DNA from 4 places in the Nocardia sp. NPDC059240 genome. Region 3 is predicted to be linked to each of the others. Evidence: riboswitches for the same ligand, from Rfam matches in the RefSeq annotation. Region 3 holds a riboswitch; each other region holds the start of a gene.
What was found. Region 3 has a riboswitch for S-adenosylmethionine ahead of ACFXHA_RS11750 (AfsA-related hotdog domain-containing protein). Riboswitches for the same ligand answer to the same signal wherever they lie in the genome.
Positions count from the first base shown of each region.

Region 1 (4,205 bases), on a different contig from region 3:
ACCTGCTTGGAGTGGCGGCGCGCGGCTTCGGAGCCCTCGTCGTAGTCGATGTCCTCAGGATCGACGATGACCTCGATGGTCGGCGAGTGGTCGAGTTCGCGCAGTTCCAGGGGGGTGAACTTGGCCTGGGCGGGACCGCGGCGACCGAAGACGTGCACTTCCAGCGCCTGGTTGGCCAGCAGGCCCTCGTAGACGTTCGGCGGGATCTCGGTCGGCAGCAGTTCGTCACCGGTCTTGGCCAGCACGCGCGCCACGTCCAGGGCGACGTTGCCGACGCCGAGCACGGCGACCTTCTGCGCGTCCAGCGGCCAGGTGCGCGGCACGTCCGGGTGTCCGTCGTACCAGGACACGAAGTCCGCGGCGCCGAAGGAGCCGTCGAGGTCGATGCCCGGAACCTCCAGGGCGCGGTCGGCATTGGCGCCGGTGGAGAAGATGACCGCGTCGTAGAACTGCCGCAGGTCCTCGAGGGTGATGTCGACGCCGTAGTCGATATTGCCGAGCAGACGGACCTGGTCCTTGTCGAGGACCTTGTGCAGCGCGGTGATGATGCCCTTGATGCGCGGGTGATCGGGGGCGACGCCGTAGCGGATGAGACCGAAGGGCGCGGGCATGCGCTCGTAGAGGTCGATGCTGACCCCGTCGAACCCGGTGGGTGCGTCGGACTTCATCAAGGCATCGGCGGCATAGATACCGGCCGGTCCTGCGCCCACGATCGCAATGCGTAGCGGGCGGGTCGCTGCACTCTGTTCGGTCATTTTTCCGCGCACCCTTTGGGTCGAAACCAACTTGCCGTCAAAACTTAGCCGTCGTTCTTAGCTTAGGCTAAGTTGACGCCCGGACTTCAGGTGCCATCATCGGCCCCCGACGCTGCAGCGTTGCTGCGTTGTCCTGCTATTCCCGCGCCTCGGGCGGGAAATTCTGCTGATTCTATGCGATGGCATTCGAGGTCCCTCGCACCGACCAGGCATGATCTACCCATGAGCGACGCGGAGGAGACAGTCGAGGATCCGGTCCAGTTCGATCAGAACGAGACGCGGAGCATGTGGCCATTCCTGGTCGCGGCCGGTCTCATCGCGTTCGTGATCCTGGGCATCGTGATCGCCACCCTGGTCTCGCCGGTTGAGAAGAATGTCACAGATACCGATCGGCTTTCCGCACCCGCGGGCAACTTCATCAAGTACCGCAGCGACAACGGCAAGTACGAACCGAGCTTGGCCTGCAAGGGATTCGACGAGAACAACTCGCCGCTCAAGATTGCCGTCGAGACCGGCGGCCCGATCAGCTTCGACGCGCTGAAGGACCCCGTCATCGACGGCGACAAGGCCACGGCGCAGGTCAGTTTCAGCGCCGGTGGCGCCCAGACCACCTCCACCTGGCACTTCACCAAAGAGAATTCCCGCTGGTTGGTCTGCAGTTCGTGACAAGGTCCGAAGTCCGGCGAACCGTTTGACACGAGTGCCGGTTTTTCGGCACTCTCATCCCAGGTCATGAGTATCAGCGTCAAGCCCCGGCTCGCTGATCGGCAACCCTCCTCCGCGGTGGGGTGCTCCGGGTGACGACCTGGCCACGCACCGAGCAGCGGTGCGGCAAGTGCGGATTCACAGGAGGTACAGGTGAACTACGCGGGTGACATCACGCCGAAGCAGGCGTGGGAGTTGTTGCGCGACAATCCGGATGCGGTGCTGGTGGATGTCCGCACCGAAGCGGAGTGGCGTTTCGTCGGGGTGCCCGACACCAATGGCATCGGCCGGCCGACCGCGCTGATCGAATGGGTGGACGCCACCGGCGCGCCCAATGCGCGGTTCGTGGACCAGTTGCGGCAGGCTCTTGCGGCGCGCCCGCAGGATTCGGACGCCCCGGTGCTGTTCATCTGCCGCTCGGGCCAGCGCTCCATCGGCGCGGCCACCGCGGCCACCACCGTCGGCATCTCCCCGTCCTTCAATGTGGTCGACGGGTTCGAGGGTGCACTGGACGGCCAGGGTCATCGCGGCAGCACCGGCTGGCGCGCCGACGGACTCCCGTGGAGGCAGTCATGATCACCGGCGGTTCCTTCGAAAAGCCGCTCCCCGAGGGCGTCGGCCCGGCCACGCAGGCCGTGCGCGGCGGCACCCGGCGTTCCGGCTTCGACGAGACCTCCGAGGCGCTGTTCCTCAATTCGGGTTTCGTCTACGAGAGCGCCGAGGCCGCGGAAGCGTCCTTCACCGGCGATATCGAGCACTTCGTCTACTCCCGCTACGGCAACCCGACGGTCGCCATGTTCGAGGAGCGGCTGCGCCTGATCGACGGCGCGGAAGCCTGTTTCGCGACCGCCTCGGGCATGTCCGCGGTGTTCACCGCGCTGGGCGCGCTGGTGGCCGCCGGCGACCGCCTGGTCGCGGCGCGCAGCCTGTTCGGCTCCTGCTTCGTGGTGGCCAACGAGATCCTGCCGCGCTGGGGCGTGGAGACCGTCTTCGTCGACGGTGAGGATCTGGACCAGTGGGAGCAGGCGCTGTCGGTGCCGACCACGGCCGTCTTCTTCGAGACCCCTTCGAATCCGATGCAGACCCTCACCGATGTGCGCGCGGTCTCCGATCTCGCGCACGCGGCGGGCGCGAAGGTGGTGCTGGACAACGTTTTCGCCACCCCGCTGTTGCAGCGCGGTTTCGATCTGGGCGCGGACATCACCGTCTACTCGGGCACCAAGCACATCGACGGCCAGGGCCGGGTGCTCGGCGGCGCGATCCTTGGACCGCAGGACTACATCGACGGTCCGGTCAAGAACCTGATGCGCCACACCGGTCCGGCGCTGAGCCCGTTCAATGCCTGGACGCTGCTCAAGGGCCTCGAGACCATGCCGCTGCGGCTGCGTCAGTCGGTGGATTCGGCGCTGAAGATCGCGCAGTTCCTGGAGGACCACCCGGCCGTGGCGTGGGTGAAGTACCCCTTCCTGTCCTCGCACCCGCAGTACGAGCTGGCCAAGCGGCAGATGTCGGGCGGCGGCACGGTGATCACCTTCGAGCTGAAGGCTCCCGAGAACGAGGCCAAGAAGCGCGCTTTCGAGGTGCTCAACCGGTTGCGCATCATCGATATCTCCAACAACCTCGGTGACGCCAAGACCCTGATCACCCACCCGGCCACCACCACGCATCGCGCGATGGGTCCGGAAGGCCGTGCGGCCGTGGGCATCACGGACGGGGTCGTGCGCATCTCCATCGGCCTCGAAGATGTCGAAGACCTGCTGGGCGACCTGGACCACGCCCTGAGCTGACGAATACCGAAATGGCCGGAACCCAGCGGGTTCCGGCCATTTGTCGTTTCCGGGGGCAAAGTTATTGACAGCATGCTGTCAAATATGACAGCATGCTGTCATGATGAAAACAGTTCACATGGCCGTCTACGACACCTTCTCGGACTGGGAGGTCGGGCATGCGACCGCGCACATCAATCGCGAACTCTGGCACCGGGAACCCGGCACCTGGCAGGTGAAAACCGTTGGGATCAGCACCGATCCGGTCACATCGATGGGTGGCATGCGGATCGTGCCCGATATCGCACTCGCGGATCTGAAGCCCGCCGACAGCGCGATGCTGATCCTGCCCGGACTGGCGACCGAATTCGATCCGGCCAGCCCGATCACGATCTTCGCGGGCAAGGCGCGAGAATTCCTGACCGCCGGCGTCCCGGTCGCCGCCATCTGTGGGGCCACCTTCGGACTCGCCAAGGAAGGGCTGTTCGACGAGCGTCCGCACACCAGCAACGATCCGGGTTACCTGTCCATGAGCGGATATTCGGGCGGCGAGCATTACGTAGCGGAGACCGCGGTGACCGACGGTGATCTGATCACCGCGACCGGCACCCGCCCCGTCGACTTCGCCCGCGCGATCTTCGCCCGGCTCGGCATCTTCGAGCCGCACGTGCTCGAGGCTTGGTACAAGCTCTACGGAAACAATGATCCGGCAGGCTTTTACGAGCTGTTCGAGTACGAACAGCAGCGCGCGGCAGCCGCGCAGTGACTCGCGCCGACGAGCAGCCGACTCGCACCGATCAGCAACTCTTCGCCACCGCGGCGGTCACCTCGTTCAAGTTGAACGGCCAATTCCTTGCGGTCGCCGAGGAATTGGCCAAGCCCGCCGGGATCACCGTGGCCTGGTGGCAGGTGCTGGGCGCGGTGATCCGCGAGCCTCTGCCGGTCGCGGGTATCGCGCGCGAGATGGGCATCACGCGTC
Region 1 is NZ_JBHZAC010000005.1:94,633-98,837, reverse strand. Features, by position in the region: gene ACFXHA_RS19275 (FAD-dependent oxidoreductase) at 1-755, opposite strand, end outside; gene ACFXHA_RS19270 (hypothetical protein) at 978-1,421, shown strand; SAM riboswitch class IV at 1,484-1,599, shown strand; gene ACFXHA_RS19265 (rhodanese-like domain-containing protein) at 1,614-2,036, shown strand; gene ACFXHA_RS19260 (O-succinylhomoserine sulfhydrylase) at 2,033-3,247, shown strand; gene ACFXHA_RS19255 (DJ-1/PfpI family protein) at 3,348-3,992, shown strand; gene ACFXHA_RS19250 (MarR family winged helix-turn-helix transcriptional regulator) at 3,989-4,205, shown strand, end outside.
Region 1: linked by a shared signal. The riboswitch ahead of ACFXHA_RS19265 (rhodanese-like domain-containing protein) and the one ahead of ACFXHA_RS11750 (AfsA-related hotdog domain-containing protein) in region 3 are both predicted to bind S-adenosylmethionine.

Region 2 (4,205 bases), on a different contig from region 3:
GGCGGCCTCCCGCAGCGCGATGGTGGCCCGCGTGAAGTAGTCGAAGAGCACCTCGAGCTGCTCGGGCTCGTAGTCGGCGAACATCTCCGCCAACCGGTCCCGCGGCGGGGCCACCACCGCTTCGATCCGGCCGTCCGAATCCGGAATCGACTCGACCAGCACCTTGCGACGGTCCGTGGCATCCGGCACCCGCCGGACGAATCCGCCCTGTTCCAGCCGGTCGATGAGCCGGGTGACCGCACCGGTCGACAGTCCGGTCCGCGACGCGAGTTCGCCCGCGGTCAGCGATCCGGCCAGGGCGATGAGGTTCAGCGCGAAGAAGTCGGTGGCCCCCAAGCCGAGCGCGGACGCGGCGGCCTGGGCGATGACGGCCTGCGCAGTGACGTATTCGCGGTACGGCCCTTCGAGCCGATCCATTGACGGTTGTGGGTGGGAGGACTTAGATTTATCTGCGTTCATGCAACTACTTCCTCCACTCAGATACTTTGCCGGTGCAGGAAAGGATAGCGCGACCATGCCGAATACCGCCGCTGACACATCCCTGATCCCGATTCTCATCGCCGCGGCCGAGGACCTCGAGCCCGCCGAAAAGCGCTTTCTGACAGACGAACTCGCGATGCGCATGCTGCCCGCGGGCCTGCGGCCGCTGGTGCGGCTCCCGGCCGGGCGGCGGCTGTTGCGCGCGGTCATGAACCGCGAGGGAGTCGGCGCGTGGGAGAGTCTCGCCTGCCGCAAACGATATTTCGACGACCGGACCGTGGCCGCGATCGCCGAGGGCATCGAGGCGGTCGTGGTGCTCGGTGCGGGACTCGACACCAAGGCGCTGCGCTTGGCCGCACCCGCCGGAATTCCCGCCTTCGAAGTGGATCTGCCGATCAATATTGCCCAGAAGCGCAAGCGGATTCCGCTGCCCGACAGCGTGACCCAGGTGCCGATCGACTTCGAGACCGACGATCTCGCCACCGTATTGATCGAGCACGGATACCGATTCGACGCGCGGACTCTCTTCCTCTGGGAAGGGGTTACGCAATACCTGACCGAACCCGCTGTCCGAGCGACTCTTTCAGTTCTCGGCAAGGCAGCGACCGGTAGCGAGCTCATCTTCAGCTATGTCCGGCAAGACTTTCTGGACGGCACCAACCTTCAGGGCTGCGCTCCCACCTACCGCAGATTCGTTGCGCGACAGCCGCTCTGGCATTTCGGCCTGCAACCGGATCAGGTCTCGGCACTACTGGCGGATTACGGTTGGCACGAGATCGAGCAGGCGGGCGGACCGGAGCACACCGCGAGCTATCTGACTCCGATCGGGCGCGAGATCCGAGTGCCCGACCTCGAGCGGTGCGTATCGGCGCGCAAATCGTGACGGCGGACGCCCGGACCGGGAGGGGTTGACAAGTCCGCGCGGCATCTGCCAGTGTCTCCAATCAGGTCATGAGTACCAGCACTAAGCCCTGGCTAGCTGGTCGGCAACCCTCCTCCGCGGTGGGGTGCTCCAGGTGACGACCGGGCCGCCGCCCGACCGGGCGCGGCAAGCGCGGACTCTCGATCACTTGCCCTCTTGAAGGGGATACAGCTCGATCGTGTGTCCATGAATCCGATGGGATTTCGTGATGACCGCATTCGCCGACCAGACCTGTGCCCCCCTCGCCACCGTGTCCGGCTGTGATCTCCAGGTGCCGCTCGTACAGGGCGGCACCATCGGCTACGCCAACTTCGACTACGCCGCCAGCGCTCCCGCGCTGAAGCAGGTCACCGATCGCGTCGCCGAGCTACTGCCGTTCTATGCCAGCGTGCACCGGGGCGCGGGCTACGCCTCCCGGGTCTCCACCGACTGCTACGAGTCGGCCCGCGGCTCGGTCGCCCGCTTCCTGAACGCGGCCGACGACCAGGTCGTCGTCTTCACCCGCAACACCACCGACTCGCTGAACCTGCTGGCCTCCTGTGTGCCCGGCGACACCGTGGTACTGGATGTCGAGCATCACGCCAACTTCCTGCCCTGGACCCGGCACGGCCGCCGGGTGGTGGCCGTCGCCGACACCATCGAGGAGACCATTCAGCGCGTCGTCGCCGAGCTGTGCTCGAAACCCGCTGCGCTGCTGGCGGTTACCGGTGCCTCCAATGTGACCGGCGAACTGCTGCCGCTGGAGCGGCTGGCCTGGATCGCCCACCAGTGCGGCACCCGCATCCTGGTCGACGCGGCCCAGCTGGCCCCGCACCGCCGCATCGATCTGCAGACCGCCGGCATCGACTACCTGGCCTTCTCCGGCCACAAGGCGTACGCACCGTTCGGCGCGGGCGTGCTGGTCGGCCGCCGCGACTGGCTCGACAAGGCCGAGCCGTACCTGGCCGGTGGCGGCGCGGTGCGCTCGGTGACCACCGACGGCGTCGAGTGGGCCCCGGCCCCGCAGCGTCACGAGGCCGGTTCCCCGAACGTGCTGGGCGTGGCCGCCCTGGCCGCCGCCTGCGACGCCCTCGCCGATCTGGACGAGACCACCGTCATCGAGCACGAGCAGTACCTCACCCACCGCCTGCGCTACGGCCTGAAAACCGTTCCGGGCGTGAACTTCCTGCGTATCTGGCGTGACAGCACCGACGCCGTCGGCATCGTCGCCTTCACCGTCGACGGCTTCGAGCCCGGCCAGGTGGCCGCCTACCTCTCGGCCGAGCACGGCATCGGCGTCCGCGACGGCCGCTTCTGCGCGCACCCGCTGCTGGCCCGCCTCGGCGTGGACGCGGCCCTGCGCGCCAGCATCGGCCTCGGCACCACCGCCGCCGACGTGGACCGCCTCATCGACGCCATCTCCACCCTGGTCGAAAACGGCCCCGCCTGGAATTACGGCCGCACCGAAGGACATTGGAACCCGGTCCCCGAAACCCGCCCGTTCGGCAACTCGGCCGACGGCGCGGCCCCCTGCGGCTTCTGAACTACGGCACGAGATAGCGGGCCGCGAGGTCTTCGATGACCGGATCGTCATCGGCCACGGCGTCCAGCAGTTCGAGGTCCTCGCGGACCGAGAGCTGCCGGGCATCGTCCAGATCCGCATCTATCGGCCCGTCCTCGGCGAGTTGCCGGACCAGCTTCTCCCGCACACGCTCCCGCAGCGAATCGCTCATACGCAGAGCATGCCCCGACTAAACGGGTGCGATCCAGCTTCCCCACGGTGTGTTCCGCACAACGGTGAACACGATCAGAAATGCCAGTGCCACCCACAATGCCGGTTTGGGCAGTACCTGCGGTAGCCGCGGCGGCATCGGCTTACCCCGCCACCCCGCCACCAGCCAGGTCACCCACCAAGCCGTGAATCCCAGTGTCAGCGGCAGCAGCAGCAGATTGCTGTGGATGGCATCGAGCACATGCCCCTCGGTGAGATTGTGCAGCCCGCGCAGCCCGCCGCACCCGGGACACCACCACCCGGTGAGCTCATAGAAGGGGCAGTACCCGTACGCCCCACTCACGTGCGGATCCCGGAAATGCAGCAACGCCAGCCCGCCGGCCACCGCCCCGCCCGCCAACAGCGGCGCCCCGAGGCCGAGCCACCGCGAACGCGCGGGCGATTGGGTCACTGCTGCCGTGGTATCCACGACCACCAACGGTAGCCGCACCGGCCCCCACCTGCCAGGTCGCACTGAACTTCGCACCCCACCCGGCCAAGCGCGCTTGGGTATGCTGCCCCGGCCATCGTTTTCGAGTCGGGGGAATTCCACTCATGCCACAAAACCAAGGCGGCAACAAGATTCGCGGCATTCTGGCCGCGGTCGGAGCCGTCGCAGTTCTTATTCTCATCCGGGTCGGGGTCCGGCTGATCGACGGTGTCTTCGGCATCATCGGCCTGCTGGTCTTCATCCTCATCTGCGTGGGCGCCTATTTCGCGCTCAAGAAGAGGGGGCAATCCACGACCACCGCGTCGAGTTTCGCTCCCGCCTATACCCAGGCCCCGAGCCCCTACGACCACCAGAACACTCCCGCCCAGGGTTATCCGGCACCGTCCGGGTACCTCCCGCCACCCGCGGGCGCACCGAACCAGGGATATCCGCCGCCTCCGAGTGGTCCGGGCTACCCGGCCCCGCAGCCGGGCTATCCCGCACCGGGCGGACAGTTCGCTCCCCAGGGTCCGGCTCAGGGCTACGCCCCCGCACCGCAGGGTTATCCCACCCGGGCGAACGGGCCCGCGCCGCAGCCGAATCAGGCCGGCCCGCACGGCTAT
Region 2 is NZ_JBHZAC010000002.1:825,395-829,599, forward strand. Features, by position in the region: gene ACFXHA_RS09485 (MarR family winged helix-turn-helix transcriptional regulator) at 1-417, opposite strand, end outside; gene ACFXHA_RS09490 (class I SAM-dependent methyltransferase) at 515-1,363, shown strand; SAM riboswitch class IV at 1,428-1,541, shown strand; gene ACFXHA_RS09495 (aminotransferase class V-fold PLP-dependent enzyme) at 1,611-2,924, shown strand; gene ACFXHA_RS09500 (hypothetical protein) at 2,926-3,114, opposite strand; gene ACFXHA_RS09505 (DUF2752 domain-containing protein) at 3,133-3,582, opposite strand; gene ACFXHA_RS09510 (hypothetical protein) at 3,708-4,205, shown strand, end outside.
Region 2: linked by a shared signal. The riboswitch ahead of ACFXHA_RS09495 (aminotransferase class V-fold PLP-dependent enzyme) and the one ahead of ACFXHA_RS11750 (AfsA-related hotdog domain-containing protein) in region 3 are both predicted to bind S-adenosylmethionine.

Region 3 (4,205 bases):
GGTGGATGTAGCCCCCGCGGTCGATGGATCTCTCGCGGTGCGCGGTACCGCCGAGTCGGAATGGGCACCGACCGGGCGCACGGTTGCGGCCGTGTGTGCGGTCGGGATTCTGGTGGTCGGGCAGCTGTATGCGGTGTTGCCGGTGCTGAATCGGCTTGCGGTGGACTGGGATACGTCCAAGTCTGCGGCCACCTGGACAACCACCGCGTTCGGGCTCGCCTACGGGGCGGGATTCCTGGTAACGGGGCCGCTGTCGGACCGGTGGGGGCGGCGGCCGGTCATTGTCGGCGGGCTGTTGGCGACGGTGGTGAGCTCACTGCTGGTGGCGCTCGCACCCGGATTGGTGAGTGGGCTGTCGGCGCGAATCCTGCAGGGGCTCACCGCTTCCTTCTTCGCCCCCGCCGCCTTCGCCTACCTGTCCGAGCGAATTGCCCCGCAGCGCAGGATCTTCGCCCTCACCTGCCTGACCAGCTCCTTCCTCGGAGCGGGAGTGGTGGCACAGGTCCTGGCCCAGCTCATCGGCAACGCACTCGGCTGGCACGCGATCTTCATCGCGGGCGCAATCGCTTTCGCACTGTCGGCGGCGCTGCTCCACGTGGTGCTGGAGGCGCCGGCCGCCACGCCGGCGGCCGTGCCACCGCCATTACGGGTTGCTCCGAAGGATGGGGCACCGGAGGCCGGACCGAGGTCGGCATCGGCGGTAGGTGCGGAGTCGGCGGACGGCATGCCGGTGGCCGTCGAGGTCGCGGAGGCAGTGCCCGAGGCGGCGGAGGTCGCGCCGTCGGCAGTGTCGGTCGCGGTGCCGGTACCGGATGCTGCGCCGGTCGGCGGGGTGCGTAGTGTCTTCGCGCCTTTCGGGATTCTGCTGGGGCAGGCCCGGCTGGCGTTGCTCTATCTGAGCTGCCTGGCCATTCTGGGTTCGTTCGTGGGGATCTATACCGGTGTTCAGCTCGCTCCGCCGGAGGGGGTGGGGTCCGGCAATGCTGCCCTGCTTGCGCTGCGCGCCAGTGCGATTCCGGCCATGGTGGCGGTGCCGTTGCTGGCCGGGCGGCTGGGCGTTATCGCCCCGGCCATCCGCTTGATCGTCGCTCTGGCGATCGCGGCGGGCGCGGCGGCGATCACGGCGGTGCCGTTCGGCGGCGTCTGGGTTGCGGTGTGGCTGTTCGTATTCGTCACGGCGATCGCGGTGGCGGCTCCGACGGCGGTGCAGGCGATCGCGGTGCATGCGGGGGCGGCGCGGGGCACCGCCACGGCGTTGTACACCTTCGCCCTGTTCGTCGGGGCCAGTGCGGGCCCGCAGATCGCCAATCTGGTGGCCCACCACGGCTATTCGGCCGTCGCGCTAGCCATCGCGGTGCTGGCGGCGGTGGGCGCGGCACTGGCTGCCGCCTCGACGCGCGTGGGCGTGGCTGCCGCGGAGTGAATCGGAGCGCGGGGGACAGCGGCGTCCTTCGTGTCCGGGTTTCGATCGGTGTGGTTGAAACTGTTTCTGAAATTCCCTGGGCCGCATAACTTTTCGATCACGGTCATGAGTTCCAGTGTCAAGCCCCGGCTGGCTGGGCGGCAACCCTCCACGGCGGCGGGGTGCTCCGGGTGACGACCGGATGGCGGCGAGCGTCGCCATAAGCGTCTTGCGTTTGCTCTCGGAGGGAAAATGTCTGTAGCCCAGCTCGATTCGGTGTCCGCGGTGGCGGAGGAGGTGGCCGTCGGCGAGGTGCTGCTGGTGGCCGACCGCTTCCGGGGCATCGCCGCGGACGACCGGGCCTTCACGGTGTCGGGGCTGGTGGCCGCGCTACGGGGCGGCCGGTGGCGGGAGTCGGACCGGCCGCTGACCGTGCGGCTCGGCCAGGGGGTCACGCGCCACGATCTCGACTATGTCGAGCATGTGGCGCTGGTGCACGCCCCGGCCGGACTGCGGGTCAGCGGACCGGTCGACGAACCGGCCCCGCGCCACCAGGTGCACAAGTATCAGCACTCGAATGTGCTGCTGGCCAATCTGATTCGCGAGTCCGATACCGAGTTCCGGGCGGACCTGCGCATCCACGGCGACAATGAACTGCTGCTCGACCATCAGACCGGCGAACACGTGCAGGGCATCGTGATCGTGGAGGCGGTGCGGCAGCTGTTCCTCGGCGCGTTCGAACTCGAGTACGGCCGCCGCTGGCCCGAACAGCACTTCTATATCGTGTGGAACAGCATCGAATTGGAGTTCAAGTCCTTCCTGTTTCCCCTGCCCGCCACGCTGCACGCGGTGCTCACTCCGATCTCGGTCACCGATCCGGCCAAGCTGGAGTTCGCCATCGAGGTCGATGTGCGCCAGCTCGACCGCAGCGTCGCCACCACCCGCATCACCTATGCCGCACTGCCCAATGAGCGCATCTCCCAGATCGAACGGCACAAGGCGGCCAAGGCGATCGCGGCCTACCTGGAAGTGGCATGACCGCCGGCGCGGCGTTCTTCGACGTCGACGAAACCCTCATCACCGTCAAGAGCATGTTCGCCTTCCAACGCTTCTGGCTGGCCGAGAACGGTGACGATGGCAGCGAATACGCGCGACTGAGCGACGAGATCAAACAGCGGGCCGCGGCCGGGACACCACGGGAGGAGGTCAACCGGCACTACTACCGGGCCTACCGCGGGGCACGGGCCGATGCGCTGGCCGAGGCCGGGCGACGCTGGTTCGCGCAGTTCGGTGCGGGAGGCGGCGGCTACTACGCCGAGGCGGTGGAAACACTGCGCGCACACCGCGATTCGGGACATGCCACGGTGCTGCTGTCGGGATCGTTCCCGGCGGCCATTGCGCCCGTGGCGGCGGCGCTCGGGGCCGACCAGGTCATCGCCACCACCCCGGTGGTCGACGAGCAGGGCGTGCTGACCGGCGAGGTGTGGCGGCCCATGATCGGCCATGCCAAGGCCGCCGCCGTGGCCGAATACCTGCGTGAGCACGGGATCGCCCGCGAGCACAGTTACGGCTACGGCGATCACGCCAGCGATCTGCCGTTCCTACAAGCCGTGGGGCACCCGGGTTTTCGCGGTGACGACGCGGTCCTCACCGCGCATGCTTCTGCAGACCGTGGTGGCAGCACCGGGTGGATTCATCTCGGCGATCGGGTCGGCGACAGCGTCGACGATCCGGGTCGCCTTCTCTCCGAGCAGGAAGCACTGTCCGTATGGTGAGCAAGAGTTACGACCTGACCCCGACCACGCAGGGGCCGCTGTATCCGCCGAGCGAAGTCCTGGACGCTGACGGCAATTTCATCGTCGTCGGCTACCTCACCGTGCCGGGTCCGGACGGGACGGTCACCCGGCGGTGGGGGCGGGCCATCGTCGCCGCCGACACCGCCGTACCGAAGTTCGGTGACCTGGCGGCGTACACGATCGTGCGGGAACTGCCCGAGGAACTGCCGGACGCGGACGCCGGGAGCGTGCTGCACACGCTGCCACTGCCCTTGCCCGCCAACAACTATCCGATGGTGTTCGCCCCCGACCAGCGGCCGGACGCCGATACGGTGCGGCGGCCGAGCTACCCGTTCCACGAGACACCGATTCCGGATATCCGACCGGAGGACGGGCGCAAGCTCACCACGGCGGTGACGCTGGGGGAGTGGCTGAAGGCACGCGGCACCCTGGAGGTGACGGTCGACGAGGAGGCTCGCCACGGTGAGTTCCGGTTCGAGTTCAGCGGGCTCATCCCGGACTCGCTCTACACGGTGATGTCCTTGCGTGCCAAGGACTTGGACCGGGACGCACCGACCCGGCCCGGGCCGCTGGGTGTCCCGAATGTCTTCATCACCGATGCGGACGGGACGGCGACCTACCGGGCCGTGCTGCCCAACCCGTTCCCGGATCCGGCGTTACCGGGAGCGAACCGGATCATCAGCGTGGTGGTGCTCTGGCAGAGCTATCAGCAGAACTACGGCGGCGCGATAGGACATTTCGGGCTGGGCGGTGATATTCACGCCCAGCTCAAACTGCCCGACCCGGTCTTCGACGAGTTCGTGACCCGGGACTGAACCGGTCGATCACCGCGCGTCGCGGTACACCCTGCGCGCGGTGGTCACCATCGGAATCTGCAGCGGAAGCCGCAGCACGGCACCGAGTTTCATGACCATCGGCATATCGCTGGGCCACCAGACGCGCAGCATCTGCAGGTTGCCCGGGAAGACGGCGAGGAAGATGAGCACCGCGAGGCGCGCGCCGAGGCT
Region 3 is NZ_JBHZAC010000003.1:308,232-312,436, reverse strand. Features, by position in the region: gene ACFXHA_RS11755 (MFS transporter) at 38-1,423, shown strand; SAM riboswitch class IV at 1,525-1,635, shown strand; gene ACFXHA_RS11750 (AfsA-related hotdog domain-containing protein) at 1,655-2,440, shown strand; gene ACFXHA_RS11745 (HAD family hydrolase) at 2,437-3,177, shown strand; gene ACFXHA_RS11740 (hypothetical protein) at 3,171-4,013, shown strand; gene ACFXHA_RS11735 (hypothetical protein) at 4,023-4,205, opposite strand, start outside.

Region 4 (4,205 bases), on a different contig from region 3:
GGCGATCGGCCCGGCCTGACCGATGGCCAGCTGTCCCGCCGACCCCGCCACCAGCGTCATGGAGACGGCGATGATCGCGTACGCCAGGATCTGAGTGCCCACCGAAATGCCGTAGTCGTTGGCCACCAACGGAATTCCCACGCCCGCAATACCGAGCGCGATCAACGCATGCCACCAACGCACCCGCAGTTCCCGGCCCGCCCCGAGGAAGGTGCCGGTCATGGGCTCGGATTCGATGGCGGGCGGCCGTGCGAGCAGCCCGCCCGGCCGCAACACGAGGAAGATCACCAGCAGCCCGAAGGTGATGAGATCGCGGTACCCGTCCCCGAACCAGTAGATGCCGAACGCCTCCACCAGCCCCAGCACGAAACCGCCCACCACCGCGCCCGGAATCGAACCCAGCCCGCCGATGGTGGCGGCCACGAACCCGGTCATGCCGACGATGCCGCCGGAGGTCGGGGAGATATTCGAGTTGTAGAGGCCGACGAAAATGCCTGCCAGCCCGCCCAATCCGGACGCGATGGCGAAGGCCAGCGACTGCACCCGCCCCACGCCGATCCCCATCTGCGCGGCGGCATCGGGATCCTGCGCGGTGGCGCGGATGGCCAGGCCGTGGCGGCTGTAGCGCAGGAACGCCCACAGCCCGGCCATCACCGTCAGGGTGATGGCGAACATGACCACGTCCGAGGTGCCCAATCGCACCCCGCCCACCCGAATATTGTTGGTGGGCAACACCTGTGGGAACGGCCGGGTATCCGGCCCGAACACCAGGGCGACCACGTTCTCGATGATCAGCCCGACCGCCACCGTCGCCAGCAGCGCGGCAATGGCCGGGGCGCGGCGCAGCGGCCGCACCGCCAGCACGTCGATGGCGATGCCGACCAGCGCGGTCGCGACGACCACCACGGCCAGCGCGGCCCACCAGGCCAGCCCGTGCTGGGCGATCAGCCACCAGCCCAGCACCGACCCGAACGCGAAGATCGAGCCGTGCGCGAAGTTGATGACATTGCTGACCCCGAAGATCAGGGTGATGCCCACGGCGATGAGCGCGTACGCATTGCCGTGGACCAGACCCGCGATAAGCGTGTCGAACATCTACTTATTGCTTCCGACCGGCAGGAACTTGCCGTTCTGCAGGATCAGCTCGATCGGCTTCACCCCGCTCGGCCGCCGCGTCTGCTGATCGAAGGCGAAGGTGCCCAGGCCGATTCCGTCGAAGTCTTTGACCTCGCGCAGCCCCTTCAGCACGCCCTCCCGAGTCGCGCCGCCGAACTTGGCCGCCTTCACCAGGGTGTTGAGCGCGTCGTAGGCGTAGACATTGAAGTCACCCGGATCGGTGTTGAACTTGGCCTTGAACTTGGTGGTGAAGCTCTGGATCTTCGGGCTCGGATCCGACGGGGTGAACACGCCGTTCACGATGTCGCCCTCGGCCGCCTTGCCCGCCAGATCGATGAACTGCGGGGTGTTCTGGCCGCCGAAGAACTGGCCGTTGAACCCGACATCACGCAGCTGCTTGACGACCAGCGCGCCGTCCGGACCGTAACCCAGGTGCACGAACGCGTCCGGGTTGGCGTCGCGGCCCTTGATCAGCACCGGCCGGAAGTCCTGCGAGTCCGGCAGAATCGAGGAAGAGTAGGCGATCTCGATGCCCTTCTCCTTGGCGAACTGCTGGAAGAACTGGAAAGCCTGCTTGCCCCAGTCGGTTTCGAGGTAGACCACCGAAACCTTCTTGGCCTTCGACTTCACCCATTCGGCATTGCGCTCCTGGAACACATCCAACGTGATGGACGGGCTCCACGAATAGTCGCCGCCCTTGGTGAAATCGACCGAGGAATTGGTGAAGCCGTACTGCACCAGCTTGCCGCGGTTGTACACCGGCGAGGCCGCGATGGAGGCCGGCGAGGAGAAGTCACCCAGCTCGGCGATGATCGACTGATCGCCCACGAACTTGGTCGCGATCGGCACGGTCTGCTTCGGATCCGACTGCGAATCCTCCCATTTCAGCGCGACCTTCTTGCCATTGATCCCGCCATTGGCATTGATCTCGTCCAACGCCAGATCGAAACCCTGCTGCCAGAGCCGCCCGTATTCGGCAGAGCCACCCGTCTTCGGACCCGAAACGCCGAAATACACGGTGTCCGAGCTACTTCCGGATGAGTCGTTGGAGCAGGCCGAGGCCAGTCCCGCCACCAGAGCCGCCGCCGCGACACCCACCGCCACCCGGCCGAAACCACGGGACCAGTACCTGCTCATTGCAACCTCTACACTCCGCGCCGGCTCGCCAACCGGGCATGGGGACACGACCGTGACTGCCACGCACGGCCTGTTAGCGCTTGCGATGCCCGCGAACGACACCACCTGGTCGTCACCCGGGGCACCCCACCGCCAAGCGAGGGTTGCCGATCAGCGAGCCGGGGCTCGAACATGCTGATACTCGTGACCGTGGGCAAAAGGTAGCCGTGTCCACCGGGAAGACGACAGGATTCGAATCAGCCTGATGCCAACAACCCCGTCTCCCCGAACGACCACCGCGGCACACCGACGACAGGAAAACCCTTGCCACCACTGCAAATAGCCGTCTGCGGCCCCCGCGACTGCACCCCTCGCGACGCCGCGGCCGCCCGCGAAGTAGGCCGCCTCCTCGCCACCGCGGGTGCGACGGTCCTCTGCGGCGGCGGCACCGGCGTCATGGCCGCCGTCACCGAAGGCGCTTCCCGCGCAGGCGGACTCGTCATCGGCATCCGCCCCGACACCGACCGCGCCACAGCCTGCCCCGGCCTCTCCGCAGTCCTCTACACGAACATGGGCGAAGCCCGAAACGCCATCCTCATCGCCTCCGCCGACGCCGTCATCATCATCGGCGGCTCCTGGGGCACCCTCTCCGAACTGGCCCTCGCCAACCACCGCGCCACCCGCGTCATCTCCCTCCACGGCTGGCGAATCCACGACGCCGAAGGCAAACCCGTCGACGCCACCCTCCCTGCCCTAGACCCCGCCCACGCGGTCACCCTCGCCCTCGCGCCCCCGCTGTAGCCGTCGCCTCCACCTCGTCATTCCGGCGCGTTCTATCCGCCCAGGTGGCCGGCCAGCCACGCCGGGAACTCGGTGAGGTCATCAAGCACCACATCGGCCCCGGCTGCCGACAGCTCTTCGGCCGCATAGGGGCCGGTGGTCACGGCCACCGAGACAGCGTCGGCCACCTTGGCCGCGCGCACATCCCCGAGGTGGTCCCCCACATAGATCGAGGCCCCGCGCTCCCGCAGCACCTCCCCCTTCTCCTCCGCCCACGCCCCGCCGACCAGCTCATCCACCTCGAGGCCGAGGTGATCCAGGTGCAGCTGCGCGTGCGGTTCGTTCTTGGCCGTGATCACCAGTACCCGCCCGCCCGCCTGGTGCACGGCCGCGAGAGCGTCGACGACACCGGGCAGGTTCTCCGAGGGTTGTACCGCCAGGTCCGGGTAGAACTCCCGGTACATGGCCACGATCCCCGGCACCTCGTGCTCGGGAAACCATTGCGCCGCCTCATCCGCCAGCGGCGGCCCGAGCCGCGACACCACCAGCTCGGAGTCGATCGGCACGCCGGTTTTCGCGGCCACCGCATCCCACACCGCCGCGATCCCCGGCCGCGAATCGATCAGCGTCATATCCAGGTCGAACCCCACCACGAGGCCGCCCGCCGGTCCGGTCGCACGATCAAAAGCCACCCCCCGACCCTACGGCCCGCCGATTCCCCGCCCGGCACCACCGACCCGCTTCCCCCACAGCCCTACCGCCGCGGGCTATCACCGCCGGCGCGTGCGGGCTCGTCCAACGTCGGCGCGCCGATACCCGGCGGCGCACGTTCAGCTCGGCGATCGTGACGACAGCGATCGCGGCCGGTGTTCATCGGCGGCCGCGCCGAAAAGCGAAGGCGATCTCGCGGCCGCGCGAATTAGGCTGGCGGGCATGGCTGGTGACCAGGGCACATTTTTCTGCGGGACGGAGCTGGCGGCGCGCATCGAGCGGGTCGAGGCGGAGTTGATCAGCAAGGGCGGTGGGGCCGCGGCGGCGCGGCTCGGCGCTACGGCCGGGTTCGTGATTCCGGTCGCGGGCGGGGTGGCCGCCTTCGCCGAGGAGGGTTCGCCGCTCAACAAGGTGGCCGGGCTGGGCTTCGCCGGGGTCCCGATGGTGGCCGAGCTCGAGCAGATCGAGCAGCTGTTCGCGGA
Region 4 is NZ_JBHZAC010000006.1:622,041-626,245, forward strand. Features, by position in the region: gene ACFXHA_RS24990 (ABC transporter permease) at 1-1,095, opposite strand, end outside; gene ACFXHA_RS24995 (ABC transporter substrate-binding protein) at 1,096-2,253, opposite strand; SAM riboswitch class IV at 2,325-2,442, opposite strand; gene ACFXHA_RS25000 (LOG family protein) at 2,557-3,033, shown strand; gene ACFXHA_RS25005 (HAD family hydrolase) at 3,066-3,704, opposite strand; gene ACFXHA_RS25010 (GNAT family N-acetyltransferase) at 3,946-4,205, shown strand, end outside.
Region 4: linked by a shared signal. The riboswitch ahead of ACFXHA_RS24995 (ABC transporter substrate-binding protein) and the one ahead of ACFXHA_RS11750 (AfsA-related hotdog domain-containing protein) in region 3 are both predicted to bind S-adenosylmethionine.